One region of the Alteromonas sp. ABV4_515 genome, then DNA from elsewhere that is predicted to be linked to it. Evidence: riboswitches for the same ligand, from Rfam matches in the RefSeq annotation. Region 1 holds a riboswitch; the other holds the start of a gene.
What was found. A riboswitch is a leader RNA that binds a small molecule or an ion and turns the genes downstream of it on or off. The one in region 1 is predicted to bind thiamine pyrophosphate.
Positions count from the first base shown of each region.

Region 2: linked by a shared signal. The riboswitch ahead of ACXAGX_RS08865 (TonB-dependent receptor) and the one ahead of thiC (phosphomethylpyrimidine synthase ThiC) in region 1 are both predicted to bind thiamine pyrophosphate.

Region 1 is NZ_JBSWWZ010000004.1:188,357-203,433, forward strand. It holds gene spoT (bifunctional GTP diphosphokinase/guanosine-3',5'-bis pyrophosphate 3'-pyrophosphohydrolase) at 1-1,665, opposite strand, end outside; gene rpoZ (DNA-directed RNA polymerase subunit omega) at 1,807-2,079, opposite strand; gene gmk (guanylate kinase) at 2,340-2,984, opposite strand; gene ACXAGX_RS11050 (alpha/beta hydrolase) at 3,103-3,774, shown strand; gene hemC (hydroxymethylbilane synthase) at 3,911-4,852, shown strand; gene ACXAGX_RS11060 (uroporphyrinogen-III synthase) at 4,870-5,580, shown strand; gene ACXAGX_RS11065 (uroporphyrinogen-III C-methyltransferase) at 5,584-6,768, shown strand; gene ACXAGX_RS11070 (heme biosynthesis HemY N-terminal domain-containing protein) at 6,765-7,934, shown strand; gene ACXAGX_RS11075 (hypothetical protein) at 8,030-8,719, opposite strand; gene feoB (ferrous iron transporter B) at 8,974-10,788, opposite strand; gene ACXAGX_RS11085 (FeoA family protein) at 10,831-11,064, opposite strand; TPP riboswitch at 11,267-11,379, shown strand; gene thiC (phosphomethylpyrimidine synthase ThiC) at 11,503-13,401, shown strand; gene thiE (thiamine phosphate synthase) at 13,404-14,861, shown strand; gene ACXAGX_RS11100 (HesA/MoeB/ThiF family protein) at 14,854-15,077, shown strand, end outside.
Region 2 is NZ_JBSWWZ010000003.1:252,433-267,509, reverse strand. It holds gene ACXAGX_RS08910 (MotA/TolQ/ExbB proton channel family protein) at 1-997, shown strand, start outside; gene ACXAGX_RS08905 (MotA/TolQ/ExbB proton channel family protein) at 999-1,523, shown strand; gene ACXAGX_RS08900 (ExbD/TolR family protein) at 1,535-1,933, shown strand; gene ACXAGX_RS08895 (energy transducer TonB) at 1,935-2,546, shown strand; gene ACXAGX_RS08890 (tetratricopeptide repeat protein) at 2,549-3,859, shown strand; gene ACXAGX_RS08885 (GNAT family N-acetyltransferase) at 3,904-5,955, opposite strand; gene ACXAGX_RS08880 (acyl-CoA thioesterase) at 6,001-6,420, shown strand; gene ACXAGX_RS08875 (helix-turn-helix domain-containing protein) at 6,447-8,237, opposite strand; cyclic di-GMP riboswitch class I at 8,422-8,510, shown strand; gene ACXAGX_RS08870 (PEP-CTERM sorting domain-containing protein) at 8,558-9,217, shown strand; TPP riboswitch at 9,354-9,455, shown strand; gene ACXAGX_RS08865 (TonB-dependent receptor) at 9,515-11,566, shown strand; gene ACXAGX_RS08860 (YkoF family thiamine/hydroxymethylpyrimidine-binding protein) at 11,576-11,845, shown strand; gene pnuC (nicotinamide riboside transporter PnuC) at 11,838-12,458, shown strand; gene ACXAGX_RS08850 (phosphotransferase) at 12,436-13,251, shown strand; tRNA gene ACXAGX_RS08845 (tRNA-Trp) at 13,377-13,453, shown strand; gene ACXAGX_RS08840 (hypothetical protein) at 13,476-13,988, shown strand; gene rimI (ribosomal protein S18-alanine N-acetyltransferase) at 13,995-14,444, shown strand; gene ACXAGX_RS08830 (hypothetical protein) at 14,646-15,077, shown strand, end outside.

The sequences.
Region 1 (15,077 bases):
AGCGACATTCCCTTTTTTGTCCGGAATTTCTGCCGATTCACCAAGTAGGCGGCGAGCAACGATGGCACTCAGCTCATTGCCCAATCCAATATCGGTAAGCAGGTCGTCGAAGGTTTGATGCTTTGTTTCCGCCACCACACGTTCAATGTCTTCCTGGGCGATGTCATCTAATTTCACCATCCCCAATGCATGACGCAACAAACGGTTACCCATGTTCACCGCTTCCTGAGAATGTTGCCTACGCAGATATTGACGAATTCTGGTACGTGCGCGTGCGCTCACTACAAAGTTTAGCCAATTAGCATTCGGCTTCGCCTTTGGCGAGGTGATGATTTCGACAGTCTGACCATTTTCCAGCGGCTTGCTCAAGCTGTAGTTTCTGCGTTCTACCCGCACACCCACACAGGTGTTACCGATATCAGAGTGCACCGCATAAGCGAAGTCTACAGCCGTCGCGCCCATAGGTAACTCAATGATGCGACCATCCGGTGCAAATACGTAGATTTCTTCGGGGAAAAGATCCGTTTTAACGGATTCGATGAACTCGAAGCTCGAGCTTGCGCTCTGTTGCAGTTCCAGCAGCGATTGCATCCACTTACGCGCGCGTAATTGGGCGGTGGTGTCGCTATCGCCGGGCTCTTTATAAAGCCAGTGCGCAGCCACCCCTTTATCTGCCATTTGGTCCATTGCCTGAGTACGAATCTGCACTTCCACAGGAATACCATGAGGGCCCACCAACGAGGTATGCAATGACTGATAACCATTAGTGCGCGGAATGGCAATGTAATCTTTAAAGCGAGTTTCAATGGGCTTGTACAAACTGTGCATCGCGCCAAGTGAGCGATAACAATTGTCCACGCTTTCAACCACAATCCGGAACGCATAGATATCCATCACTTCATTGAACATCAGCTCTTTATTTTTCATTTTGCGGTAGATGGAATAAAGATGCTTTTCGCGGCCGACAACCTTACCGTCAATCTTGTGTTCACTGAGACGGGTTGTCAGTTCCTGACGAATATTATCGATGATTTCCTTTCGATTACCACGGGCCTGCTTTACTGCGGATTTCAATGCACGATGACGCATGGGATACATGGCCTGAAAGCCCAAATCCTCAAGCTCGTTCTTCACATCGTGAATACCCAAACGGTGGGCAATGGGCGCGTAGATTTCCAGGGTTTCCCGGGCAATACGACGGCGTTTATCTGGGCGTAACGAGCCCAGCGTACGCATATTGTGAGTGCGGTCAGCCAGTTTGATGAGAATAACCCGGATGTCCTGCACCATGGCCATCATCATTTTACGGAAGTTCTCTGCCTGGGCTTCCTGCTTGCTGCTGAAGGCGATTTTATCAAGCTTACTTACGCCTTCCACCAGCTCGGCGACAGTATCGCCAAATGCTTCAGCGAGGTCTTCCTGACTGTAATGCGTATCTTCGATAACATCGTGCAGCAACGCTGCCATTAATGTTTCGTGATCCAGGTGCATGTCGGCAAGAATGCCAGCCACTGCAACCGGATGGGTGATGTAGGGATCACCACTAGATCGCATCTGCCCGTCATGGGCTTCATGAGCTAAAACAAAGCTATCCTGCACCAGCTGAACGCGATCAGCAGGCAGATACTCAGAAATTTTTTGTTTTAAACCCTCGAATAAATACACGTGTAGATCACTTTCCTGCAAATAAAGCTAATAGAAACAGAATAATGGAGTATGGTGGGGAATGCCACTAACAAAAACGCCAGCGAACTTTTATTTTAGTTCACTGGCGTTAGTAGTCTGTAATGCAGTCGGTATTGCCGATTACTGTTCAGACAGGATATTCGCTACAGAAGCGAAATCCGCACTTTCCTGTCTTTCCTGATCGCGCAGATCATCTTGATCTAGCGTATCAACATTTACCAAACCTTCTTCGATTTCACGCAATGCGGTAACCGTAGGTTTATCGTTCTGCACATCTACCAGTGCATCTTTACCTTCGGTAGCCAACTGGCGCGCACGACGTGCTGCAACCAGTACGAGGTCAAAGCGGTTACCAACTTTATCTACGGCGTCTTCTACTGTTACGCGGGCCATGTAATTCTCCGAAAATGAAATTAGGCGTAAAACTTAAAAAATGGCCGCGTAGTATACAACACACAACCACGATGTAATAGTACTTTTGAGATCTGTTGGAGCCGCGCGCTTCACTGGCTAAGGGAAGCCAAGCATTTCAAACACGCCGTGAACCCGTCCCTGGGGGCTCCCCTGCAGCATCCCTGCTGCAGAGGGTTTGAAATGCTTAGCTTCCCACGCTGATCGTTCCGCGCGCCTAGTCAGATCCCTATAATCCTGAGCTAGCTTTTCTCACCAATGAGATCAGCAATCAGATCCACATGACGGATCAGCTGCTTTACGGTACGCATGCGCTGCGAGCACACAATGGCTTCCAATTCAGACAGCGCGGTGGAGAAATCGTCGTTCACCAGTACATAGTCAAATTCATTATAGTGCGACATTTCAGACACTGCTTCTTCCATACGGCCATCAATCACGCTTTCTGAATCCTGACCCCGATTATTCAATCGCTGGCGCAGTACTTCGGTGGACGGAGGCAGAATAAAGATGCCGCAGGTATCTGGCATCAGCGCTTTTACCTGACGGGCACCCTGCCAGTCGATATCCAGAAAGACGTCAATGCCGCGATGCAAGGTTTGCTCAATGGTAACCCGAGAGGTGCCGTAGTAATTACCGAACACTTCGGCGTACTCGAAAAATACACCTTGCTCGATGAGTTGTTCGAACTGTTCATGAGACACAAAGTGGTAATGCACGCCATCAACCTCACCCGGACGCGGTGCCCGTGTGGTGTGAGAAACCGAAACCTGCATGGGAAAACGTTGATTTCCGTCATGCTTTTCAAGCAATGCTTTTATTAAACTGGATTTTCCTGCGCCAGAGGGAGCAGCCAGAATAAATAAATTACCGAGTAAAGAAGCCATAGTCTGTGCTTTTTTTCATCATGATGTGGTGATTTCAGACCGCAATGGTAGCATAGCCCCATCATTTGAGTAATCGTGAAATCATTCACGCTATCAAGAGCAACACTGAAGCACATTTATGACTGCAGAATTATTACCGTACGTTGAAGTAAATACTGGTGAAAACCCACAGGCCTGCGTGATCTGGTTACACGGCTTGGGCGACTCGGGCAATGGCTTTTCGCCCATTGTGCCAGAACTACATCTCCCAGAGTCGATGCCGGTGCGGTTCCTGTTTCCACATGCGCCAGAGCGGGCGGTTACCATTAATAATGGCATGGTAATGCGTGCCTGGTACGACATTAAAAGCTTCGATTTGGATAACCGCGCAAATTTAACCGGCGTGCTGGAATCCATGGAGCAGGTTAATGCATTGGTAGAAGCACAACACGAGGCAGGATTTGCCTATGACAAAATCGTGCTGGCCGGATTCTCACAAGGCGGCGTGATTGCGTTGCATCTGGGTACCCGCATCAAGCATAAAATTGCCGGTATCATGGCGCTGTCAACCTATATGTGTAAGCCAGAATTACTGGCTGACGAAGCCGTGCAGGAAAATAAAGCCACGCCAGTCATGATGGCGCACGGCGTGCAGGACCCTGTAGTCCCTGTGGCATTAGGAAAAATGGCATTTGATGCACTGGAGCAGAACGGTTTCTCGGCTACGTGGCAAACCTACACCATGCAGCACAGTGTGTGTTTGCAGGAAGTCGAAGATATTAGTGCATGGTTACAAAAGGTACTTGCCTGATTTTTTTGCCAAGCAGACCACACAGAATAAATAGTCCTGATATCGGTTATGGGAGACAACCGGTGCAGGATTTTCGCTTTCAGTTACAATCTCCCTGTGCTTTTAAAGTAATTAGTGAACAGTTTCAGGACGTCGTATGAGTCAACAACCTATTGCCCGTAACACCATCCGTATCGCCACCCGCAAAAGCGCACTGGCGTTGTGGCAGGCAGACTATGTGAAAGAACAATTGCTGATGGCCCATCCGCATCTGCACGTGGAGCTGGTGCCAATGAGCACGCAAGGTGACCGAATTCTTGACACGCCATTAGCAAAAATCGGGGGCAAGGGTCTGTTCATTAAAGAACTTGAAGTCGCCATGCTGGAAGGGCGTGCAGATATTGCCGTTCACAGCATGAAAGATGTGCCTGTTGAATTCCCGGAGGGCTTCGGACTACATACGATTTGCCCTCGCGAAAATCCATTTGATGCATTTGTATCTAACACTGTCGCGACCATTGATGATTTACCGCACGGTGCAGTAGTGGGTACATCAAGCCTGCGTCGTCAGTGTCAGATCCGCAAACATCGCCCAGACTTAGTTATCAAAGATCTCCGGGGCAATGTGAACACACGTTTGGCCAAGTTAGATAACGGCGAATACGATGCGATTATTCTGGCTGCAGCTGGGTTAATTCGCCTTGGCATGCAAGACCGGATCGCCCATGAACTGTCGCCTGAATTATCACTCCCTGCTGTGGGTCAAGGCGCAGTAGGCATTGAATGTCGTAACGACGACATCGAACTCATCGCCCTGCTCGGTGCGCTGAACCATGCGGATACTGAAGACCGCGTGACTGCCGAGCGTGCCATGAATGCGCGTTTGGAAGGGGGTTGTCAGGTGCCTATCGGCAGTTTTGCCACGCTCGCAAGCGACACCCTCACGCTAACAGGTATGGTGGGCAGCGTAGACGGTAAAACATTACTTTATGCGTCTGCCACCGGCTCACGTGAGAAAGCCGCGGTACTCGGCGTTGAAGTTGCCGAATCTCTACTGGCTCAAGGTGCTGGTGAAATTTTAAAAGCGCTTCACGACTAAGGCTGAATCGTTACGCAATGATACTGATCACCCGCCCCGCGCAGAAACTGACGAAAAGTGTCGCGTGTTTTCGTCGGGCGGGTATTGCCACAACCGGCTGTGCACCGGTTACCATTGGGCCTTGCGATCACGCAGTTACTGCCTGCCAGCACACCTTGATAAACACCCCGCCAGACTATGTCATCGTTACCAGTGCATTTGCAGTAGCCGCCCTTCCCCCTGCTTCAAAAATCCGTTCCAACATTTTATGGTTTGCCGTAGGCAATGCCACGGCGGTAGCTTTGCGGGAAGCGGGCTTTAATGCCGGGGTGCCAGAACAGCAAAATTCAGAAGGGTTACTGGCACTTTCGCAACTTCGGGATGCAAAGTCGCGGCAAATCGTTATTATTAAAGGACAAGGTGGTCGAACCACTTTAAGTAATACGCTCCTTGCACAGGGCAATCACGTAGAAGTATTCGACGTGTATCATCGGGAAAAGTTAGATAACCCCGTACTAACAGATAATTGGCAGTGGCAGCAGATCACAGGCATAGTGGCTACCAGTGCAGAAATGGCGGAACAGTTGTTTCGCTTTTATGATGGAAAGACTTTACAAGCACAACGCTGGCTCACCGTCAGCGAGCGGATTGCAACACACTTAAAAAGCCTGGGCGTGAGTAACGTTGGAGTGTGCAATGATGCCAGTGATAACGCGCTGATTGCTTGGATAAAGGATAATTGGGAGTAAACCATGGCTGATAACGATAAACAGAAAACTGACTCAGTACTTGTAGTGCCGCCGGAGAAATCTGAGGAAAAGTCGCCGCCGAAAGCGTCTGCTCATGCATCAGACAAAAAGGCAGCGTCGACGGCAGACAACAAGCCACCTAAGCATCCCTCCCATGCTGGTTTGTGGATTGCCATTTTGTTTACCCTTTGCGTAGCGATAGGTGTGGGCGCAGCGGGTTATTGGTTTATCTGGCAGAAAGATACCGGCAATGCCGAACTTATCAGCGAGCAAAAATCACAGAAACAGACTCTGGGCGCTCTGAACAATGAAAACGAACAACTTCAGCGCCAACTTATCGAACTGGAGAAGAGCAAGCAGGCACTGGCTAGCACGGTAAGTAAACTGTCTGAGCAAGCCGATGCGATGCAGTTGCAAACCGAACAGTTACTCTCTCAGTTAAACGATATGGAAGGTCGTCGCCCTGCTGACTGGCTACTCGCCGAAGCAGATTACTTAGTACGTATGGCGGGTCGTAAAGTGTGGCTTGAGAAAGATACCGACACGGCCATTATGTTATTGGAGAATGCCGATCAACGCTTGAAAGAGTTATCTGACCCTTCTGTGATTCCGGTTCGTGGGCTCATTTCCCAGGATATTCAAACCCTGCGCCAGGTGAATGGTGTAGATCGAGTTAAACTGGCCTTGTCACTTTCAGGCTTCCTGGCGCAAGCCGATAGCCTGCCAGTTAAAACTTTTACTCGACCAGAAGACAACACCAACGATGAAGCGCTGTCAGAGTCAGTCAGCGACTGGAAAGATAACTTAGCCAAAGTCTGGCACGCCATTGTAGATGACTTTATTTCGGTACGCCGCACCGAAGCTCCCGTCACGCCACTGATGACCACCGAAGAAATCTGGTTGTATAAAGAGCAGCTGAAACTGCAGGTGATGCAAGCGCAGTCTGCCGCTATGTCGGGTGACAATGATCTTTATACCCAATCACTGGCGAATGCACAGACATTACTCAGGGAAAAATTCGATACCGCCACAGCAGAAGTCGTCGGTGCACAGCAAACACTTTCAGAACTCGCATCAATGGATGTGAAAGAAAATATGCCGGAAGACCTAGCGTCAATGGCACCACTGCAACGCTTGCTTGAATCTCGTGTAAACAGTGCCTATGGCAACAGCGAGGCGTCGCTATGAAACGATTGATTTACGGCATTTTACTCGTGGTGGCCGTACTCGCCGCCATGCTGATTGCGCCGCAGGTTATCGGCGACAAAGGTTATGTCTTAATTTCCATGGGTCAATGGCATATCGAAATGTCGGTAGTTAGCCTGTGCATTACCGTATTCGTTGCTTTAATTATCTTATGGGTGCTATGGCGCTTCGTTGGTGCAACATTAGGGTTATTTAAAGGGTCAAAGCAATGGTTTGGTGGCTTATCACGTCGTAAACGCCAACGTCGCCTGTATCAAGGTATTCAAGCCATGGTGGAAGGTGACTTCGCGGCTGCGAAAAAGTACCTGCAAGACACCACCGATGGCGACTTCGATGGCGTGAATTACCTGGCTGCGGCACAGGTAGCTCAGGCGCTGAACGAGCCCGAGCGGGTTCGCTATCTGCTAGAGCAAGCTGCCGAATACGATAATGCGAAAACCGCAGCCCACCTCGCCTCTGCCCGTTTAGAAATAGAACAAGGCAAGCCGCAGGCAGCGCTGGATAAACTTAATGAATTAGACGAGAAGAAGCGCCAGCATCCGCAAGTTATTCGTCTTCGCGCCCGGGCCATGGCAGAGTTAGGCCACTGGCAAGAACTCGAAAGTGCGTTACCTGAATGGCGTAAGCAATTAAAAGACGATTATGTCGTATGGGCGCAAAAAGTCGCCAAAGGCAAGTTTGCTGAAATCGCCAGTAAGCAAGGCGCGAACGCGCTGCGTCAGCACTGGGACAACATGCCACGTAAACTCCGCCACGACGATGCGTACCGGGCTGCTTATGTGCAGCAATTGCTTGAGCAAGGCATGCACCACGATGCCGAAGCCTGTCTTGTGGAATGGCAGAAGAAAGGACCAAACCCTATTCTATTGCCTTATATGGCAGAACTCAGCATTCCAAATCCGGCTGCTGCAATTCGCTTACTGGAAGACTGGATTAAGAAAGACGGCACCAATCCACAGCTGTTTTCGGTACTTGGTCACCTTGCAATGAATGCCGGTGACGATATCCTGGCCGAGAAGGTGTTACTGAAAGCTGTGAAATTGCGTGAGAATCCGCGAGATTTTGAAGCACTCGCTACCATCAGTGAACACCGCCATGACGATTCTGGCGCACTCGCCATGTACAAGCGCAGTATGGAAGTTGAGTAACTAAACTACCCACGAACTACTCTCGCTTTCAAATACAAAGAAGCCCGCAAATGCGGGCTTCTTTTTGCAAATTCGGTATATTGCCGAAAATGCGATTACTTTTTGTTACGGCGTGAACGTGCGCCGAAAGCCGCCATGCTAAGCGCCAGCAAACCGAAAGTAGCAGGCGCATTAACATTAGAGATTGGTGGTGGTGGCGTTACCGCGTTAATACCTACACCTGTGGTGAAATCATCCCACGAAGTAATGCCACCTGGATCAGTTCCGCCTACGCGCAGAGCAGAAATATAGGTATTTGGGTCGAATACAACACCAAAGAATTCGGTACGACCAGTGCCTGGCGTGGAGGTGAAATCAAATACTGTTTCAACACCGGTATTTGCATCGGTAAGTGTTAATGTCATACCACCGCCGTCGTTGTCAAATACATCGAAACCGACTGCATTTACCCATGTAGGGAACTCAACATTAAATTCGATCAGAGCTGCTCCGTTACGATTACCACTCACATTGTAACCTGACGAAGAGATCATACTCCCATTGCCCGTTTCTGAATAAGTGTTACCCAATGCAGAAGTAAAGGTACCGGAACCATTTGCACCGGCAAGAGTATCAATATCGAAGCTTGCCAGTTCAGCCTCCCATGCTGCACGTGCTTCAGACGGCGTCATTGGTACGTCGGCAGTTGGCGTGGTAGAACCTTGAAATAACAGAACGGCGTGTGCGTTACTCGCCAATAAAGCAGCAGCGGTCGCGCCTGCTAATAATAATTTATTAAATTTCACAACTAATTCCTTTTTTTCCATGTTAAACAATGAATTCGGATTTAAAATCCGAATAAATCCGCAATTTTTTAGCAAAAATTGATCCATTAGAAAAAAGGCATTTAATTTCAATAATTAACTATTGATTTAAACTCTCTACAATAAAAATATGTAAATAAATCTGACACTTCCCACTATTTATTTACGAATATAAAAAATCCGACCCCATCACTGAAATCGGATAATTAATAAAAAAGTGCTAGTTCAATGAATTACTAGAAGAAAAAGTTAACACCTACGGCAATTAAATAAGCCAGCACGCCGTAACCCACATATAAACCCCACGCGAGTTTATTGCTGCCGGTTTCACCTTTCAACATAGCGACGGTTGCTACACATTGCAGTGCGACTACATAAAACAAGACTAGGCCCAGTCCAGCGCCGGTTGTCAAGCCGTCAGCCTGGATACGCTCAGCCAAACCACCGACATTGTCTTCAGCGCCATCCATACCGAATAGCGTACCGAGTGCACCTACGAAGACTTCACGGGCAAGAAATGACATCAGAATGGCTACACCGTAGCGCCAGTCTAGCCCCATGGGCGCAAACACCGGCTCGATAAAGTGGCCAATCTGCCCCAGCCAACTGTCTTGCAAACTCGAATCCATTGGAAAATAACCTAGGATCCAAATCCCCACTGATACCATGAAGATAATTGGTGCAGCACGGCGGACAAATTGCAAACCACTGTCGATGACGCGAAATGTCAGCGGCTTCCAGTGCGGTAAGCGATAGGTTGGCAGTTCGAGAATAAACGGCATATCCGATTCTTCAAGATCCCGGGGCAGGAAGCGATTAAGAAACTGGCTCACGATCAACGCGACCACGATACCGAAGAAATAAAGGCCGAAAAACGCTGCGCCCTGCATTCCAAAAATGCCCAGGAAAGTGCCGTCTTCAGGCACCAGTACCGCCACCAGTAGTGCATATACCGGCAAACGGGCCGAACATGACATTAGCGGGATGGTAAGCATAGTGATCATGCGTTTATGCGGTGATTCAATAGTACGGGCTGCCATAATGGCAGGAATGGCACAGGCGTGTCCGGAAAGATAAGGAATAAAGCTACGGCCAGATAAGCCAACCGCGCTGAGTGGACGGTGACACATTAACGCCGCACGGGCCAGATAACCGCTGTCTTCCAGCAGGCCGATAATCAAAGTAAGTACCATAATTTGTGGCACGAATACCAAAAACGAACCTAGCCCGCCAAAAATCGCATCGTTAAAGAAATCAGTGACAATGCCCTCGGGGGTGACTGCACTTACGCCCTCAGCGACACTACCAATGAGCGATTCCATCCCGTCCATCAAAGGTGCTGCCAGCGTGAAGATACTTTGGAACAATACAAACATCACAGCCAGGAACACCACTGAACCTGTCCAGCTATTCAGCAAAAAGCGGTCGACACTGTTTTGGTTACGTAATACAACGTCCAGTTTCAGGCCGTATTTTCCGGCTAACTCCTGACTTCTGTGAACTGCAGATTCACCTTTGCCAATAGAATTAAACGGCTTGTGCTCTTCCGGCTCGGCAGCAATTTCCAGCATGCTGGTTTTAAATTCGTGCAGGCCATCAAGGGTACGGGCAGACAGCGCCATCACCGGACTACCGAGCTCTTTGCTTAACGCTTTTGTGTCGACATCTTCGCCAATCCGGCGTACTTCGTCGATAAAATTGAGGGCAAATACTACAGACTTGTTGTTTTCACGCGCCAACTGCTGAACCTGCAGTCCAAGCACCAAACTGCGCTCTAGACGGGTAGCATCAAGCACGCACACCACCAGCGAGGTGTCATCCCGCTCAATGGACTGAGTGATTTCCCTGATCGCAATTTCTTCATCGCGGCTGAGGCCGCGCATAGTGTAGGTACCGGGAAGGTCAACCACTTCAAAACCTGCACACTGACCCCGTTTTACTTCTACCGTAACACCAGGATAATTAGCAACTTTCTGTCGCAGGCCGGTTAATTGATTGAATAAAAGACTCTTGCCGGAATTTGGCTTTCCGACCATAAGAATGCGTTGCATGGAATACGTACCCTGTTACTTGTGACAGCGGAAAAACGAGCGTTAGTTACGTGCTTCGATTTCAATTTGAGCGGCGAGATTTTCTTCGATTGCAAACACGCTGCCACCCAATTGCATGACAATAGGGCCTCCCAATGGGCCTTTTCTGACGCACTGTATGTCTCTGCCAACTTGAATGCCCATCTCAGAAAGTCGCTCTTTTACGTTCTCAGCCAATTCAGATTTCACTGAGATAATGAGCGCCTGCTGTTTGGTATTAAGTTCCCACAATGTCATAGGATGTCTCTGTAGTTATTAGTGATTACCTGTTTAAAAACAAGTTCACAAAATCCAACAAATCGGATTTTAAAAATTTCAGGAAGGGTACAAGAAAGTGGATAAATGAACCAGAGACATTACTCATCATATCGTCGAAGTTCACATCTCTAACGTTGAGACAAAGCTTGTGTTCTTTTTCAATCCGTGATTATAGTAAAAATAGAACTTGTCGGAGTGCTTCGTTTTCTGATGAAAACAAGCTGAGACCGCATTGCGGGATCCGTTGAACCTGATCAGGCTAATACCTGCGAAGGGAACAAGCATGCAAAATCACGTAGTTTGTCTACAGATTCGTCTGTTGGCAAAACCAAGCCCGGCGTTCGTCTGGTTTTATGATTTTGTGCTTTGTGACTTCACTCCTGACAAGCATTTAATACCGACCAAGGAACAAATGCTATGTCAACACGACGCTTAAACCGCCAACAGGCACAATCGTTTATCCACTCACTTCAGGGTGAGAATTTTCCTAACTCCTATCGTCACTATCTCACCGATGAAGCGCACACTATGCGTGTTCCGGTGCGAATGATTGCGCAATCGCCTACACGCATCGACGCCGATTCAGAAGAGCTTAATCCCCCCATTCCCGTATATGACGCGTCAGGTCCCTTCGGTGACCCGGAATGCGAAGTGGATGTAACAGCAGGTATTGCGGATACTCGCGGCCCCTGGATTACCGAGCGTAATGATACTGGCGTTGTCGACAAGTCTGAATCCGATTACACCCAGGCTAGAGACAAAGACATCACGACAGAGTCTATTCGCTTTAAAGCGCGCCCGGTTATTCGCAAAGCACTGCCTGAGAAAATCGTGACGCAATTACACTATGCCCGCCGCGGCATTGTCACGCCGGAGATGGAATTTATTGCCATCCGGGAAAACATGGCTCGCTCTACCATTCATGACGACCAGCTCTTGCGCCAACATAAAGGCGAGCCGTTTGGCGCTACCATTCCGACTCAAATCACCGGCGAATTTGTGCGCCAGGAAGTGGCGGCAGGTCGCGCCATCATTCCTGCCAATATTAATCACCCTGAAGCGGAGCCGATGATCATTGGGCGTAATTTCCTGGTGAAGGTGAACGCCAATATTGGTAATTCTGCGGTGACATCGTCTATTGAAGAAGAAGTCGAAAAGCTGGTGTGGGCCACCCGTTGGGGCGCAGATACGGTAATGGACTTATCAACAGGACGAAATATTCATGAAACCCGTGAATGGCTATTGCGCAACAGCCCAGTACCGATAGGCACGGTGCCCATTTATCAGGCACTGGAGAAGGTCAATGGCGTTGCGGAACAGCTTAACTGGGAAGTCTTTCGCGATACGTTGATTGAACAGGCTGAGCAAGGCGTAGATTACTTCACTATTCATGCTGGCGTTCTGTTGGCGTTTGTACCCATGACCGCTGAACGGGTGACCGGCATTGTTTCCCGTGGCGGTGCCATTATGGCCAAATGGTGTCTTTATCATCACCAGGAAAGTTTCCTGTATGCGCATTTCCGCGAGATTTGTGAGATCTGCGCGGCCTATGACGTGAGCTTGTCGCTAGGTGATGGCCTGCGCCCCGGTTCGGTTGCCGATGCCAATGACGAAGCCCAGTTTGCTGAGCTGCGTACCTTGGGAGAATTAACCAAAATCGCCTGGGAATATGATGTGCAGGTGATGATTGAAGGCCCTGGCCACGTGCCGATGCACATGATCAAAGAAAATATGGATGAGCAACTTAATCACTGCCACGGCGCGCCATTCTACACTCTTGGGCCACTTACTACCGATATTGCACCGGGTTACGACCACTTTACCTCGGGCATTGGTGCTGCGCTAATCGGCTGGTTTGGTTGTGCCATGCTGTGCTATGTCACCCCGAAAGAACATCTCGGGTTACCTGACAAAGAAGATGTAAAGCAAGGCTTAATTACCTACAAAATTGCGGCCCATGCAGCCGATTTGGCAAAAGGTCATCCCGGCGCGCAAATCCGCGACAATGCAATGTCGAAAGCCCGCTTCGAATTCCGCTGGGAAGATCAGTTTAATCTGGCGTTAGACCCGTTCACCGCAAGAAGCTATCACGATGAAACGCTGCCACAGGCATCGGGCAAGGTCGCCCATTTTTGCTCTATGTGCGGCCCCAAATTCTGCTCGATGAAGATTTCTCAGGAAGTGCGCGATCACGCCCAGTCACAGCAGGAAAAACTGTCTTCAGAAGAGAAAAAGCATGGTATGGCCGCCATGGCAAAACAGTTTTCTTCCACCGGCGGCGAACTCTATGTAAACGCAAGCACTCTGGAGCGCTAAATATGAACCCTGTAGTGCTTACTATTGGCGGCACCGATAGCAGTGGTGGCGCCGGACTACATCAGGATATGCGCAGCGTGCAATGTTTCAACGTGGTTCACCGCAGTGTGGTGTCTCTTGTTTCTGCGCAAACCCAAAACAAGCTACTGCATTGCGAAGCGGTATCTGACGATATGTTCCTCGCGCAACTTGATGCGGCATTCTGCCCCGAACCACCCGATACGATTAAATTGGGTGCACTGGCGAACGATGCGCAGGTCTATCAGCTAGTCACTTTACTAAACCAACACCCCGATATTCCTGTGGTGTGGGACCCGGTGCTGACAACCTCCACAGGCGGGAGTCTGAGCCAACTCTCATTCGACGGGATTGCCACCTTGATAAGTCGCGTGACAGTACTCACACCTAACCTGCCTGAACTGGAATACCTTACCGGATTTGCGCTGCGAACCAACAGTAATGAGCTTGAAGCTGCCCATCAATTACTGACCTTGGGCTGCAACCATGTTCTGGTAACCGGAGGCCATCGCAGCCAGCCTTCGCCCTTATGCGATACACTTTACAACTCGGAAAACACCTGGCAGTTTCTTCCTCACAGCAAAGCCGCCCGTACCTTGCGCGGTTCAGGCTGCTTACTTGCGTCCGCTATCGCCAGTGCGTTGGCGTTACACTATGATGCAGAAGATGCCATTTGCTACGCCGAAGCTGTGGTAGCCAGCGGTTTCAGCGTCGCGACGCCGGCGAACGATGAAATTAGCCACTTAATGAAAAGCCCTCCGCCTCCTCAGTCACTGCATTTTCCGCAAGTGATTAAAGGTCTGGGGCACAAACCCTTTGCACTAAAATTTCCGCCACTGCGCGTGGCAAACCCTGGGCTCTATCCTGTGGTAGACAGCGTGGAATGGTTGAGACAACTACTGCCTTTGGGCTTTGATATTATTCAATTACGCATTAAACGCGTGTCTGATAGCCTAAGTGAACAAATTCGCGAGGCCGTTCAACTGGCGGAAACCTTTAGTACCCAGCTTTTTATTAATGATCATTGGCAACTTGCCATTAAGCACAATGCCTATGGCGTACATTTAGGGCAGGACGATCTCGAAGCGGCAGACTTAGCCGCTATCTCTCAGGCAGGATTGCGACTTGGTATCACCACGCATGGCTATGCAGAGCTATGTCGGGTGTTACCGTTAAAACCCTCTTACATTGCACTTGGACACATCTTTCCAACCCGAACCAAAGCTATGCCTTCACAACCCCAAGGCACACAACGCCTGGCTGACTATCAAAGACTTTGTGGAGAAATTCCAACCGTGGCCATTGGTGGCATTGCGCTGCACAATATCGACAGTGTTGTTGCTACCGGCGTTTCTTCCGTTGCCGTGGTTACCGCCATCACCGAGAGTGCTGACGTACCCCGGGCGGTAGAAGCACTGAAAGGGAGAATTGCACATGCTTAACGCATCGGAATACTCCCGATACAGTCGTCATTTGTTGCTTGATGACTTCGATGAACACGCTCAGCGTCGTTTGAGCAACGCCAAAGTTACCCTGTTTGGTGTGGGCGGACTGGGATGCCAGGTAGCATCGGCACTGTCGGCTGCCGGTGTGGGGGAGATGGCACTGATAGATGACGATACCATCGAGCTGAGCAACCTGCCCCGGCAGTGGTTATT
Region 2 (15,077 bases), on a different contig from region 1:
ATTCGGTCGTATCTCTACTTCTATCGTAAGTGCACAGTATCCTGGCCGTGACGACTTCCTGGCAGAAATGTCTGAAGAGTCTAAAGGTCTGCCTAACATCTCTGAGCTGGAAGACCTGTGGTTCGCACTGCAGACTGAAATGACTCAGGGCGGTGAAGTTGTTCGATTCACTACTGAAGTAGTTAATCTGGACGGTGGTTCTTCTGAGCAGGAAGTTGTACGTGTTGGTTCTTTCAACCTTATCGGTGAAGAAGGTTACCTGACTTACGACGACATGAACGATGTAGTTCAGCCTCTGGGCCGTCAACCAGACGGTTACCTGGTATCTTCTGCTAAGGACCTGGTTGCTGCTAACTCTGGTCTGGTAGGTTTCTACGCTGACCCTTCACAAGGCGCTATCCTTGGCCTGTTGAAGCAAAAAGCCACTATGGCTGAGCGTTACCATGCAGGTGGCGTAGTAGGTTACGTTATTACTGGTATGCTTATCATCGGTCTGCTGATCGGCGTATTCAAGATGATTCAACTGGGTGCAGTTGGTGCGAAAATCAAATCGCAACAGAAAAACCCAGGTAACCCGTCTACCAGCAACCCTCTGGGTCGCATCCTGATGGTTTACAAAGACAACAAAGGTGCTGACGCTGAAAGCCTTGAACTGAAACTTGATGAAGCCATTCTGAAAGAATTGCCTTCTATCGAGAGCGGTATCAACGTAATCAAAATCTTCGCTGCTATTGCCCCTCTGCTGGGTCTATTAGGTACGGTTATCGGTATGATCGAAACGTTCCAAACAATTACTCTGTTTGGTACGGGCGACCCGAAAATGATGGCTGGTAGTATCTCAATGGCACTTGTAACTACTGCTCAAGGTATCATCGCGGCTCTGCCTCTGATCCTTACTCACAGCATCGTTGCATCGCGCAGCAAGTCTATCGTACACGTTCTTGACGAGCAGACTGCGGGTATCATCGCAGCTCACTCAGAGTCGGAGAAAGCGTAATATGTTATACCTGATCGGATTATGGGAATCTGTCAGGGATTTTATCGCTACCGGTGGTGACGTACTTTATTTCGTCGCCCTCGCGCTCTTTCTCATGTGGGTACTTATGATTGAGCGCTACTGGTACATGACTTCAGTGTTCCCAAAGGTGAAGAAAGATATCATCGCCAAATGGGACGCTCGAAGTGATACTACCTCTTGGTATGCGCATAGAATCCGTGACGCATGGATTTCTCAGGCGTCAGATGATCTGAACGCCAGGATGCTAATCATTCGCACGTTAGTGGCAATTTGTCCGCTAATTGGTCTGCTCGGTACAGTTACCGGTATGATCTCGGTTTTCGAAACAATGGCAACGCAAGGCACCAGTAACGCCCGTCTGATGGCATCTGGTATCTCAATGGCAACAATCCCGACAATGGCGGGTATGGTTGCGGCACTGTCCGGACTATTCATTAGTTCTCGTCTCGAAGCTAAAGCGAAGATGGCTAAAGAAGGCTTAGTAGATAGCCTTCCACATCACTAGAGAGAACGATTATGGCTCGAAAAGTTAGAACAGAAGAGGAAGAAGCAGCGATCGATATGACGCCTATGCTGGATATCGTATTCATCATGCTTATCTTCTTCATTGTTACTACTGTTTTCGTTAAAGAAGCAGGCATAGAAGTAAATAAGCCTGAGGCGAGCCAAGCGTTTCTTCACAAAAATGCCAACATTTTCATTGCTGTAACGGAAGATGGAACTGTATGGATGAATAAAAGTGAAGTCGCTGTGGACTCGGTCAGAGCTACTTTAGAACGATTGCTTACTGAACAGCCAACGGATTATGTATTTATCCAGGCTGACGTCAAAGCCAAACATGGTGTCGTAGTGAAAGTTATGGACCAAGTTAAAGCTGCAGGCATCGATCGCGTATCGGTAGCGGCGAGGGGTTAAGATGGTAAGGATAATTGTTTCTATTTTGTTAGGTGCAGTAGTTGCGTTTGGTCTGTTTATTATCATGGCAAAGCTCATTGAGAATTCAGGCAGACCAGCAGATGAAGTAGCACCTGCTCCGATAATTGATATTGTGATGCGACCGCCGGAAGACGACACGCAAACGCGTTCTCGTAAGCCGCCTCCGCCTCCGCCGCCACCTCAGCAACCGCCTAAGGTTCAACCTGTTGAACCAGAAGCTGCTGAGCCAAACACAGACGGTTTCAGTCTGGCAATTCCGTCAGTTGATACCGGTGGTGTTGGTGTAGATATCGGTGGTGTAGGTGCGATGCAACGTGACGGTGACGCAACACCTATCGTACGTATCGACCCTAAATATCCACCTGATGCTGCCCGTGATGGCCGTGAAGGTTGGGTAAAACTGCAGTTCACTATTAATGAACAAGGTGGCGTAGATGACATTTCAGTTATCGACGCAGATCCTAAACGTATTTTCGACCGTGAAGCGCGTCGTGCACTGAGCAAGTGGAAATACAAGCCTAAAATTGTTGACGGTAAAGCGGTTAGACAAGAAGGCATGTTCGTTCAGCTGGACTTTAAACTGGAGCAATGATCATGAAACTACGTACATTTAAAATGTCCGCCGTTGCTTTAGTATTAGGCGTTGGTGCTGCTATCGCAGCGCCAATGGCCGCAGCGCAAGAATCTGCGCCTGCTGCCGCTGCGCCTAAGAAGCCATCGGGCCCTGTGATTTGTCCTGGTTATGTTAAGGGCAAAACCACACTGGTTGGTGAACGTACCGGTAAGAAGGTTCAGGCAGCATTTGAAGCATATAACGAAGATCGTGTGCAAGAAGCTATCGACATCCTGAAGGAAGTTGATCCTAGCGACGATTTTGACCGTGCATATGTAAATCGCTTCCTGGGTAACCTGATTGCTTCTCAAGAAGGTAAAGGAATGGAAGCATTCGGTTACCTGAAAAGTTCTGTTGAACCCAAGGTTCTGAACGATCTTGAGCATGCTGGAACACTGAAGCTTCTGGGCGACCTGAGCATGCAGGAACAAAAGTATTCTGACGCTGTAAGTTACTACGATCAGTGGATGGACTTTACCTGTAAAGAAGACGCTCAAGTTTATACCCGTAAAGCGCAAGCTTTGTACGAACAGAAGAAATTCGACCAAGTAGCCTCTGCTGCAGATAATGCGATTCGTTTAAACGAAGAAGCTGACAAGTTGGATAAAAACCCGTACTTGTTAAAATTATCTGCGTTCTTCGAATCGAAGAAATATCCAGAAACAGTAAGCGTTGCCGAAACACTGGTGAACAAGTTCCCAGATAACGGTACCTACTGGATTCAGTTAAGCAGTTTCTACATGATGGTTGAGCGTTTTGATAAAGCGGTTCAAACTCTGGATGTTGCATACACTGCAGGCTTCCTAGAGAAAGACTCGCAAATCAAACAGTTAGCATCTCTTTATTCTAACGCTGGTAATCCACATGCTGCCGCTTCATTGCTGGCAAAATATGTAGATTCTGGTCTGCTTAAGAAAGACGCGGAAATGTTTGCGAACATTGCCAACTCTTTCCACCAAGCAAAAGATTATAAAGATGCGGCTTCGTTCTATGGTAAAGCTGCTGCTGCCGATTCAGATCCTGAGTATTATCGTAAGCAGGGTACATTGTTACTCGTAGCTGAAGATTACAAAGGTGCGATTAAGGCACTGACAAACGCACTGGAGCGTGGCGCTGAAGATCCTGCGAAGATTCACTTCTCTTTGATGGAAGCGAACTTCTATGCTGGCAACTTCAAAGCTGCTTACGAACATAACCAGAAAGCGAAAGAAGACAAATCTCTGCGTCGTAACGCATTAGCGTGGGAACCTTATATTAAAGATAAGGCTAAAAACCGCGGTATTAAGATTTAATTCTGCATTCATTAAAAAACCCTGCTTCGGCAGGGTTTTTTGTTTTAGTTCTCTTCAATAGTTTCAAGCCATTCAGATACTCGCCTTCGGCAATCTTCAATCATGGTTTTCTTGCCATTGTAACCCGTGTCTTGCGCCACTTTTGCAGGGTTTATTTTCTTTTCCAACAGCGATAAACAAAGGCAAAGTATCGCATCATCACAGCGAGACAATAGCCAACTCGATGAGGAGTACAAATGATCAACGCTGCGACTGCCGCTAGCAAATTGTTTCAGCCTACGCTGATGTAGTGGCCTTGCGATAGGATTCTCAGGAGTACGTTCACATTCTATTAGTTGGGAAATAACGTTATCAGCGGTATCACTGATTGGCAGTGCCATTAAGGCGCTAGTAAATCCTGAAGCTTTATCTGGTTTCCGTCCTCGCTTCATAAGTAGAAAATCTGCTGAAGTCCAAAATTTCAGCAGAGGCTCATCTGCCCCGAAAGATGTTGTGAGTAAATCTATTTTGTCAACGTGTTGGTAGTAGTGTTTTAAGTTTGCCAGCAGTTCGCTTCCCAACCCGTTGCCCTGCCATTGTGGCTGCACGGCGATTCGATTTATTCTTCTGTAGCGCAAAGTCGCTACATTGGCTTGCGCAGACTGCAGCGCGAGACTCTGCGCGGTAAGGTGTCCTTTAACCCGTCGGGTGCCGCTGGCAATGCCACTGGCCACATCTGCTAAGTGTTCGTCACCTTCTGCTTCAACGGCACAGGCAGCCATCAGGTTGCCTTTTGTGAAGAGTAAATGAAACTGAAGGTTAGGTGAGTCCATCATTCTCGCTAAATCGTCAGGGCTACTTTGATAGTGCGCGGTAGAAAGAAGCTGCATAACTTCTTTTACTAAGCAGAGATCCATTTCCGATACTTTGTAGATTTTGTATGCGGTTGAACCATTGCCATTGGCCAATTCTTCTGACTTGTCTTTATTGAAGTGAGCAGTGCCGACTGTGGCTGGTATGGTTCTCTGCTCAGGACTGGCAAATATTAATGTATCAACGAGTTTTTCCAGAGGGTCATTTTCAGACCATCTTAATGGGGGGCGAAGTGTAAAAACAGGTATATTCCTGTGTTTTAAAAACTTGGTACGAAAGCCCTGTCCGCTGCCCTCGTATCCATCTGTAGTGGTACTAAGAAGTGTTAATCCAGGCCTATCAATCAATTCATTTAGCACCGGTAGCGGCACTGATGCAGCTTCATCAATGATCAACACATCATAGATAGCTTCGCGTAACTTCGGATTATCGAGTGCCATCCATTCAAGGGATAGAGCGGGGTCTTCTATCAGGCTTTCAGCCACGCGCTCCAATGTTTTAACCGATAAGAGGGATGGAGCCGACAGCATGACACTTCGCCCGGCATTGGTGAAATGAGCGCCGATGTGGCCCGCCAGCGTGGATTTACCTCTTCCTCTTGCTGCAATAATACATCTACAACTTTGTTTGTTTACGTTTTCTGCGGTGATGGCGTTAAATATATTTTGCTGGTCGGGCGTTAACGATAAACCGTCGGTTAATCCTTTATTTTTTACCTCTTGCGGTAACGGCAGTATTTCGGTTGTTGAGGTAATCCTGCCTGCGAAATCTGCGTGTACTAACAAGTCGGCCAAATAGCTAATGTATTGACTCTTGTGTATTTCGGAACCGTGACTCAGGAAGTGCGGGTTTAGCACACTTTCATGCTGTGCCCAGGTTTCAAGTGGCGGACAAAGTAGGATGGTTGTGCCGCCTTGTCGAACAGTTCCAGCTATGGCAGCTAACACAGACGGGCGAAACGTTTCTCCGGCATCGACAACCGCGACATCGAATTCTTTGCCCAGTAAATCTTTAAAGTGCGTGTAGGAGCGGTGCTTCAAAGTCATTGCAGGCGCAAAATCGCCTATCCAGCAGCAATCTAACTGGCCAGCCAAGCCCGAGACGATAGAACTAGCCTTGTCTATACACCAGGTGGTTTCACCCGTGATCAGCAGCAGTTGTCGCTGATAGCAACCATTCGTCGATGATAATGGGTGAGAAATCCACTCAGTTGGGTCTGTCTGGGCCATGTGCCATTTTTTCACGTATAATCCTGCGCTTAGTTTATCGATTGTTTAAGAGGAATTCGAATGCGCTTTTTGTCCCGCCGACTGGTAATGCCGAATGATTTAAATTATGCCAATGCATTATTCGGAGGCAGAGCGATGGAGTGGATTGACGAGGAAGCAGCCATCTTTGCAACTTGTCAGTTAGAAACCAATTGTTTGGTGACCAAACATATTGGCGAAATTACTTTTGAGTCGCCAGCGCTTCAGGGTGATATTGTTGAGTTTGGTTTGGAAACGAAAAAGGTGGGTAGAACATCTATTACCGTCAGTTGTTTGGTACGAAATAAAGCCACTAAAAAAACCATCTGTCTGGCAGACGATATTGTGTTTGTAACACTCGATCCAGAAACCCGAATGCCAACACCGCATGGAAAAACCATGGCTGCGCTGGAAGCGCAAACGGAGCAGGAAATTAGAAACCTCAACTTGCAGGTTGATTAGCCCCCACACATGTGAGGCAGCCTGTGTCAGGCTGCCGAAGATTTCCAATTTGCGAGTACGTCGGTGAGAGTGTTGATTTGAGCCTCTGTTAGACCGTCTCCCGCCGCATAGGTTTGCGGTTCACCTAATTTTGCCAGTGAGGTGAATGCAATGTCATGACACAGCAAAATTTGCCCTGCTACCGAGCTGGCACTTCCACGTTCTTCTATATTACAAAGTTTCCAGAGTTGCTGGTTCAGGTCGCTGGCAAACCCCCAGCGGAGTAACATTAACGACGTTGCGCCATACAGACAAATGCCATAATCTTGATTCACTTTATCGACAAAATCGCTAAAGCTTTCGCTTTCCTCCCACCCAGATAACGCACCGTCCGCAAACAAACATTCATCGTGGAAAATTAAAAATACCGATAGCGTACCGAACAATAACAACTGTTTAATTTTTTCTGTCTGCGCTTCATCGTATTGCGAAAAACCAAAAAGCCGTTGGAACACGGTATAACTGAGCAGCATCGCATCGGTGAGAATTTCAATATTGGAAAATCGACACTGTGCGGTCAGTAATTGTTGCGCTGCAAAAATGACAGCGAGGTCTCGGATATTGCCTAACCCGAGATTGCGGCCAATGGCTTGTTCCAGGCTTTTGGGGGTTGTTCCGTACACGGCGCGGCTTGCTTTGCTCATCACGTGAGCTTGAAATATCGGATCTTTTTCAATGAGAGACACAACGCCAGGCAATGTCATGGCTTCTGCATCCATTTTCAGCAACGAACGAATTGAGTGGGGCAGTGGAGGCAGATTTTCCACCACCTCCAGCAAATTACTATTGCCCGTCTGAAATCGAAGTCGGTTTCCCAACTGACGAAGCTGACCGGCACTTATACCGCTATGCTCTTTAAAGCTCCGCTCGAATGAACGTCGGTCAGAAAACCCTAACGCTTCAGCAGCATCTTCTGTTTTCTGGCCACTCAATAATCGATGACAGGATTGATCATGGATGAACTCTTTCAGCAAAGCACTGAATGAAATGGAATCTTGTCTAAGCTGACGACGAAAAGCGGATTCAGTTTGCCCTAGTTGAGTTGCTACCCACTCCGAGCGGATTCGTGCAGGACTCGCTGCTTTTTGGAAAACGTCACGCACTTGTTGCTTAAGTGGAATGTCATGGGTTTCTTCCAGTCCAGCAGAAAGCATCTTTTTAATCGATTGCGAATAGTAAAAAGACGCGACTTCACACCAGGCGTTGGCAAAACAAAGGCGCACTTTGCCAGTCTCATAATGAATATCACTGTGACTCAGTGGTGCCAAAAGCGCTTCAGGCTGAGCGTTCATGGGCGGCATGGTGACACGGGAAAAGTCAAATTTGCGCCCGGCAAGATGACGAAAAAGCGCCAGCAGAAAATAGCACCGAAGTTCCGTTAGTATTATGTGTGGCGATGAAGCAAATTCTACCGTGGTAATGGTACCGTCTGATTTCACCGTGAGATTGGCTTGCTCACCCATTAAATGACGGTAATGCTTGCCCAATACATGCATGGCGTCGTCGATATGTTTGCTGGCAGTCAAATACACCACCAGGTTACTCATTTTATTGAAATCGAGATAACCAATAAGTGAACGGCCGGTCTGTTGAAACTGACTCGCAGGACAAAGATCGTGGAAGAGGTTTGCTAAGGTCTCATCATCAAGTTTGCCGCTTTCAACGCTGGCAATACATTCCAGTGCAAGATTATCTCGCTCATTGTTAAGACCAGAATCCCGTCTGAAACTGAGTAAAGCCCGAATAATTGCTGACCAGAAAAGTCCTTGGTAATGCACGTGCGCTCCCATGTTTTAAGCTGCTTGTTAGAATATAGCAAATGCAGGTTGCATGACAGAGGAGGGCACTATTTATTCCCTGGTACAAATGTGTCCCAAAGATCGAACGGATCTGTCCTGTTTTGCTTTACGCCGCCCTCGTATTATTACAACCGTTGATTGAATAAGGGAAACGTCACTTCCCCCAACAACATGCCAAACCTGCCGTGAGGCAGGGACGGAAAGCCACGGGTCTTACTGACCAACCGCCAGTAAGACAGCCGGGCTGCAGTGAAGTTGATTAATTACTTTCAGGCAAACACTGCTCAAGGACTCAAAAAATGAAATTTAGCATCAAAGCTGCAGCACTGGTAACCACGTTTTTCGCAGCCTTTTCTTCAAACGCTGACGTAATTTCAACTTACGATATTGATTTCGCCACCGCTGATTTAGAAGCGCATCAGCAGAATGGTAGTACTTACGACGTTTACACGAATGGCGTACTTAATTTACGAGAAAATGCGTGGGTAACGCTTAATCTGTTCGATACGTTTGGTATTTCAGAACTGGATCTCGATAATGGAGCGACATCGTACAACTTCACTTTTGACATCAGAGTGCTGCCTGGTGCGAGAAATCCAAATCCTAACCCTTTCACTGAAATCGCAGGGCTGTGGTTTGCCGATTTTACTAACGGTGAGCAGAACCACGATGCAAGTCGCACGTTCAATCTAGCAGGTACACAGAACTTCGGTATTCAGGACTTGGTATACACCAATGCGCCTCGCTGGGAAACGTTCAGCATCAATCTAGATGATTACTTCTCTGGTGTCATCACTGACATCGTATTCATTAACGACTGTAATTTAAATGCTGGCTGTGGCGACATGAAAACCCGTTTCCGTAACGCCTCTATCACTGAAGTCAGTGAACCTGGCGCCATGTCACTCATCCTTTTAGGTATGGGATTGATGGGATGGCGCGCAAGACGCCAGAAATAACAAGTCGTCAGACTTCCTCAGCCCGCCAACGTCACATGGCGGGCTTTTTTGTGTTTGCGGATCAGTGTTCTGCAGCTTGACTCAGGTTATGAAGTTGTTAGACTGCAGGCGCATTTTTGCTACAACGGTAAAAATGCATTAGGCCAAGGGGTGCCGGTTAGCGGCTGAGATCCATTGTGTGGGAACCCTTAAACCTGATCCGGATAATACCGGCGTAGGGATGGTGAAAAATTTGATTTAGCTACCTCAATACCTGCCTGTAAAACCGGATCTTTTTGATGACTGAAGAGATCCTTAATGAAAAAAAGCACATTACTCCTCGCCATTCTGGCAACACCGGCATTTGCTGATAACGACACCGATATAGAAAAAATCACGGTTAGCGGCGATTTCAGAGCATCTACCCTTGAACAACTCAGCGCCAGCGCATCGGTTTTCGGCGAAGAGCGCTTAGATAGCCGTCAGGCCTCTCACGTTGAAAATATGCTGAATGTGGCGCCCAATGTGAATTTTGCCAGTGGTGCTTCCCGTGGCCGTTTTATTCAAATTCGTGGTATCGGCGAGCGTAGTCAGTTTGCTGAGCCCATTAATCCTTCTGTCAGCTTTATGGTTGATGACTTTGATTTTTCAGGTCTTGCTGCCGCTGGCGTATTATTCGATACCCGTCAGTTGGAAGTGTATCGCGGCCCGCAGGCTACCGTATTCGGTGCTGGGTCCCTTGCTGGTGCAGTGAAAATTGTGAGTCATGCCGCAGATGCAGACGACAGTCACTTTGAATTCGGTTTGGGCAACACGTCGCTAATGCGTATTGAAGGTGCACACAGTGTACAAGTGTCAGAAGACTTCGCTATTCGTCTGGCCGGGGTGCATAACAGTAGTGACGGCTTTGTTGAGAACGACTTTCTTGAGCGTGACGACACCAATAATATTGATGAAAGTGCGGTAAGACTCGCTGCACAATGGAATATTAGCAGTAAAACTAGCCTGAATGCCGACCTGCGCTGGTACGACGTAAACAATGGTTATGATGCCTTTTCGCTGGACAATAACCGACACACACTTTCTGATGAACCTGGATTTGATGATCAACTCACTAAGGGGATCAGCCTGCATTTGAATCATCAGCTGGATGCCGGTTTACTGGAAGTGATTGCCACCGCTGCGAACCATGATATCGCCTATGGCTACGACGAAGATTGGACTTACGATGGTTTCCATCCATGGGGATACACGTCGTTCGATGCCTACTTCCGCGACGTTCAACAACGCTCTGCAGAGGTGCGTTTTACCTCGGCAGATGATAAGAAACTGTTCGGTGATACCACGACTTGGGTTGTTGGTGCGCGCATTAATCACAGTGAACAAAACTTGTTACGTGAATACACCTATGCCGACGGTGACTTCATTAGCCAATTTGAACCAACCACCACGGCGGTATATGGACAGCTTGATACACAGTTAAATGATTCGTGGTTGTTAACTACGGCGCTGCGTGTTGAGGAGTATTCTCAAAAATACAATGACAATGCCGGTTTGGACTCAGAAGACGACTCCAGCATGGTGGGCGGAAAAGTGGCACTGACCTATGACTGGGACGGTGATTTTGTGTATGCCAGTGTATCTCGTGGTTACAAAGCAGCAGGTGTCAACTTCGACGAGCAGGTAAGTGAAGCACGTCGATTCTACGATACTGAATATAACTGGAATTACGAAGTGGGTTATAAAGGGCAACTGTTTGACCCTGCGATCACCGCACGTTTCGCTGTGTTCTATATGGACAGACAAGATACTCAGGTGAATGATTACGACGTACAAACCCGTGAAGATGGCTCGGCAGCCTTTATCGACCTGACCGCCAATGCCGATGTAGGCACCAATAAAGGTGCTGAGGCTGAACTGAGCTGGCAGGTAACTGACGCGTGGACTCTGCAGGGATCTGTGGGCTATTTAAGTGCAACCTTTGAAGGTTATGAAACGGCTGATGGTGCCTATGTTGACGAACAGCGTCAGGCGCAGTCGCCTAAATTTACTGCTAACCTGTTCAGTGAGTTCTGGCTAACCGATGAGTGGGTATGGCGGGCAGACATGGACTTTAAAGACGAATACCGTTTCTCAGACAGTCATGACGAAACCGCTCCCGCTGCCACATTATTTAATACCGATATCACCTGGGTTCGTGGCAATTGGCGCACTACCCTGTGGGTGAGAAATCTAACCGATAAAACCTACTACACTCGTGGGTTTGGTGGTTTCAGTAATGATCCGCGAGACGAGTATGCCTTTGCCGAACCGTATTATCAGTTGGGTGATGGCAGACAATTCGGTGTTACCCTACGCGTTCAGTTTTAAGGAATAGTTATGCAAGTAATGGTTGAGTTATCTCTGTATCCGTTAGTCAACGAGTACATTCCGCCGATTCAGAATTTTATCGATCGTCTCAATAGCCATCAGGGGTTGTTGGTTACTACCTGTTCCACCAGTACCCAGGTGAGCGGGGAGTACGGTCTGGTAATGGATGTTCTGGGTAAGGAAATGCAGCGTACCCATGAAGAAGTCGGGCAGGCTATTTTTGTAGCCAAGTTCCTAAACTTTGATGCCATGCAAGCACGCAAGAAAAATAATGACTGAGTTTTTTTCGGCATTTATCGGTCAGCTCACAGCCACCTCTCCAGCGGAGTGGGTGGCTGTTGTGCTGGCACTTGCGTATGTTTGGCTAGCAGCGAATCAGAACCGTTGGTGTTGGTTATGTGCGTTCATTAGCACTGCTATCTATACCTGGTTGTTTTGGCAGGTAACGTTGCCGTTTCAGGCAGTACTGAATTTGTATTACATGATAATGGCGGGCTACGGTTATTATCAATGGAACCGCCAATCTGGCGGGGAAGATATCGTGCGTTCATGGCCCTGGTACTGGCATGCTATGATGATTCCGGGGTTACTGTTTATTGCCTGGGGATTGTCGTTATGGGCACAAGGCCAGTTCAATAGCGACCATTTGCTGCTCGATGCCAGCATTCAGGTGGTGAGTGTGGTGACCACCGTGATGGTTGCGCATAAAGTATTGCAGAACTGGTTATACTGGTTCGTGATTAATCTGGCATCTGCCTATTTGTACGCACAAAGCGGCCTAGCTTTATCTGCCTGTCTGTTTTTTGGCTATGTAGGTTTCTCTATTTTTGGCTATTTACAATGGTCGCAACAATGGAAGCTGCAACAGCATGACGCCCACGCGTATCGTTGAGTTGGTGTCTGCACCTCTCGGCCTTTCAAGCAAGGTAACTTGCGAAGCGTGGGGTGGGGGAGATGTGAATCAGGTTTTCCGTGTTAGTGATGGGGAACGTGAGTTTGCCGTGAAATGGACGGGCAACGACCATTTTAGCGGCATTGATAAAACGGCTGTGTTTGCCCTGCAAAAACAGGTGGCGCAGGCGGAATTGGCACCCGAGCCTGTTTGGCTGAGTAACGACCATAGCTTGTGGGTTGAAGTCTGGCAGCAAAATCTGAATACCAGCTTTGAGCTTCCAGGTGTAACGTCAGGGGCAGACGATCAGAGCATCTCCACGAAACAAATTTTGTTACTGGCATCCGCTCTTGCTTCCATTCATCAGCAAAATGTCATTGCACCAGAGCTAGACTTATCCGCGCGCTGGCAGCATTACATCAAACTTGCCGCCTTGCCGGACGATCATGAATGGGTAAAGCGGGTCACCGAATTTACTGAAAATGGCCTTGCCTGTGTTGGTGCCGATGACAGCCCCGTGCTTTGTCACAACGATTTATCGTTACCGCATATTGTTGAGACCACGACACCGGTTATCGTTGACTGGGAATATGCAGCAATGGGTAACCGTTATTTCGACGTTGCTTCATGCGGGCAGATTAACCAGTTGGGGCAAGCACAAAAACTGGCATTGTATCAGGCTTATGCACTTTATAGTGGCATGGAGCAGCAAGTCGTCATCGAGCATTGCCTGCAACAAGAGGCCGTAGTCGCGCTAACCGCGTCGCTGTGGTACGCGGCGTTACCAAAATAAAAAGTCATTTGCCTGCATAAATGCATGGATTTTGTGCGCATTGGTTGAATGGTAGGCAAACGCACGATTTTGCAGATAAAAAGGCTTTACCTTTGAAGTTGCATACGTATAATGCACAGCGCGCTAGGGGTGTAGTTCGAATTGGTAGAACAGCGGTCTCCAAAACCGATGGTTGGGGGTTCGAGTCCCTCCACCCCTGCCACTTTTCCTCTGAGTAAGTTATAGTGTCTTCACTTTCTTCCACTCACAATATTATGTCTTCTTATTTAAATCCTTATCAAACTGCTATCCTCCAGGAAATGGGCATTTGTGTCTGGCAATCTCAGTCAGCGCTGAATGATGTTGCCGCCACTAACAATGCCAAGCCTGAAGTCGCAGCTGTTTCCCCGGCTAATCAGTCCCGTGAAGCCGTGAATACGTCTACCGGCGTAGCACCGACAGCCGCAAATGGTCAGGCCAGGATTGCGCAACTGCGTTCTATGCTGGGCAATAAGGATGAGAATAAAGGTGCCAGAGCTCCAGTTCCCGTTGCCGAATCCATTGACCCGCAAAGTTTTGGTCAGATGGGACGAGATATTTTGCTGGCGCTGTCATTATTTCATAATGTGAAAGCCATTCGCTGGCAATACGGTACTGAACTGTCATTGAAAGACAATGTGCTTACCTTGCCCTTTAAAACTGCACCTACCCATGCCGCCGACAAGCGTCGTTTGTGGCAAGTGATTTCTGCAAATTAATGCAATATGTCTTTTGAATTAAAACCGCTGATAGAAGACGATGTCGCAGATGCTCATCAAATCCATCAGCAAGCTACCTACAATCCTTGGTCATTAGCCACCTTTGCTGATTGCCTAACGCCTCCTTATGCCGGGCTTGTTGCAACTGATGTCGAAAATCAGGTCTGCGGCTATGCGGTTATCCTGCTTGTCGTCGGTGAAGCAACTCTCATGGATATCGCCGTGGCGCAATCTGTCCGCGGGCGAGGCTTGGGTAAGCAGTTGCTTAATGGTGCTATTGAATGGTGCCAGCAACAGCAGACTGAATCCCTGTGGCTGGAAGTAAGAGCTGGAAACACCCCCGCCATTTCGCTTTATCAAAAAGCTGGATTTGAAGACATTGAAATCCGTAAGAATTATTACCCCAGTGATAACGGCAGGGAAGATGCGCGCATCATGCGCAAGATGCCGGTTTAATTCTCTGTCTTTTCCTGGGAAGTTCAGCTTGTCGCCCCGGACATTCCCCAATAACCTATTATCAGGAAGATGATGTCAGTCCACACTGTAGTAAAACATAAGTACAAGCCTGACTACTGGATACGGAGCTGTATTGCGATATCGAAAGATACGTGCATTCTTTTGGGCTCGCATCTAGAAAAGCCAGGAAAGTTTCTAGTCTTGAACGAAGGCAATGTCAGACAATTGTCTTATGAAATTCCTCAGACACGAGACGACCAACGAGGCGCGTTGTATAAAACGGAAACCGGGTTTGGTTGTATTTTTGACACCTGCATTGTTGAATATGATTTTTCCAACGACAGGTTTTCAGAATACCTGATTGAAAAGCCACTTCCCAAGGATTACGCTGGAAGAACGACGGGGCCGCTAGGTCGGGCTTCCAGATTGAGTGACAATCAACTGTTAGTTCCATTGGAGCATTACTTTTTTAGGTTCCATGCGAGTTACATGACAACATTATCGCTTAGATCAGACTCGGGCATTTTCTCCCCCTTCATTTTTTCATTAAAGAAGTCCCACCCATGTTGCCATCTTCAGTGTTCTGTAACTTATATTGATGATAAAACCATCTTTCATCGCTGTGCAATCGCA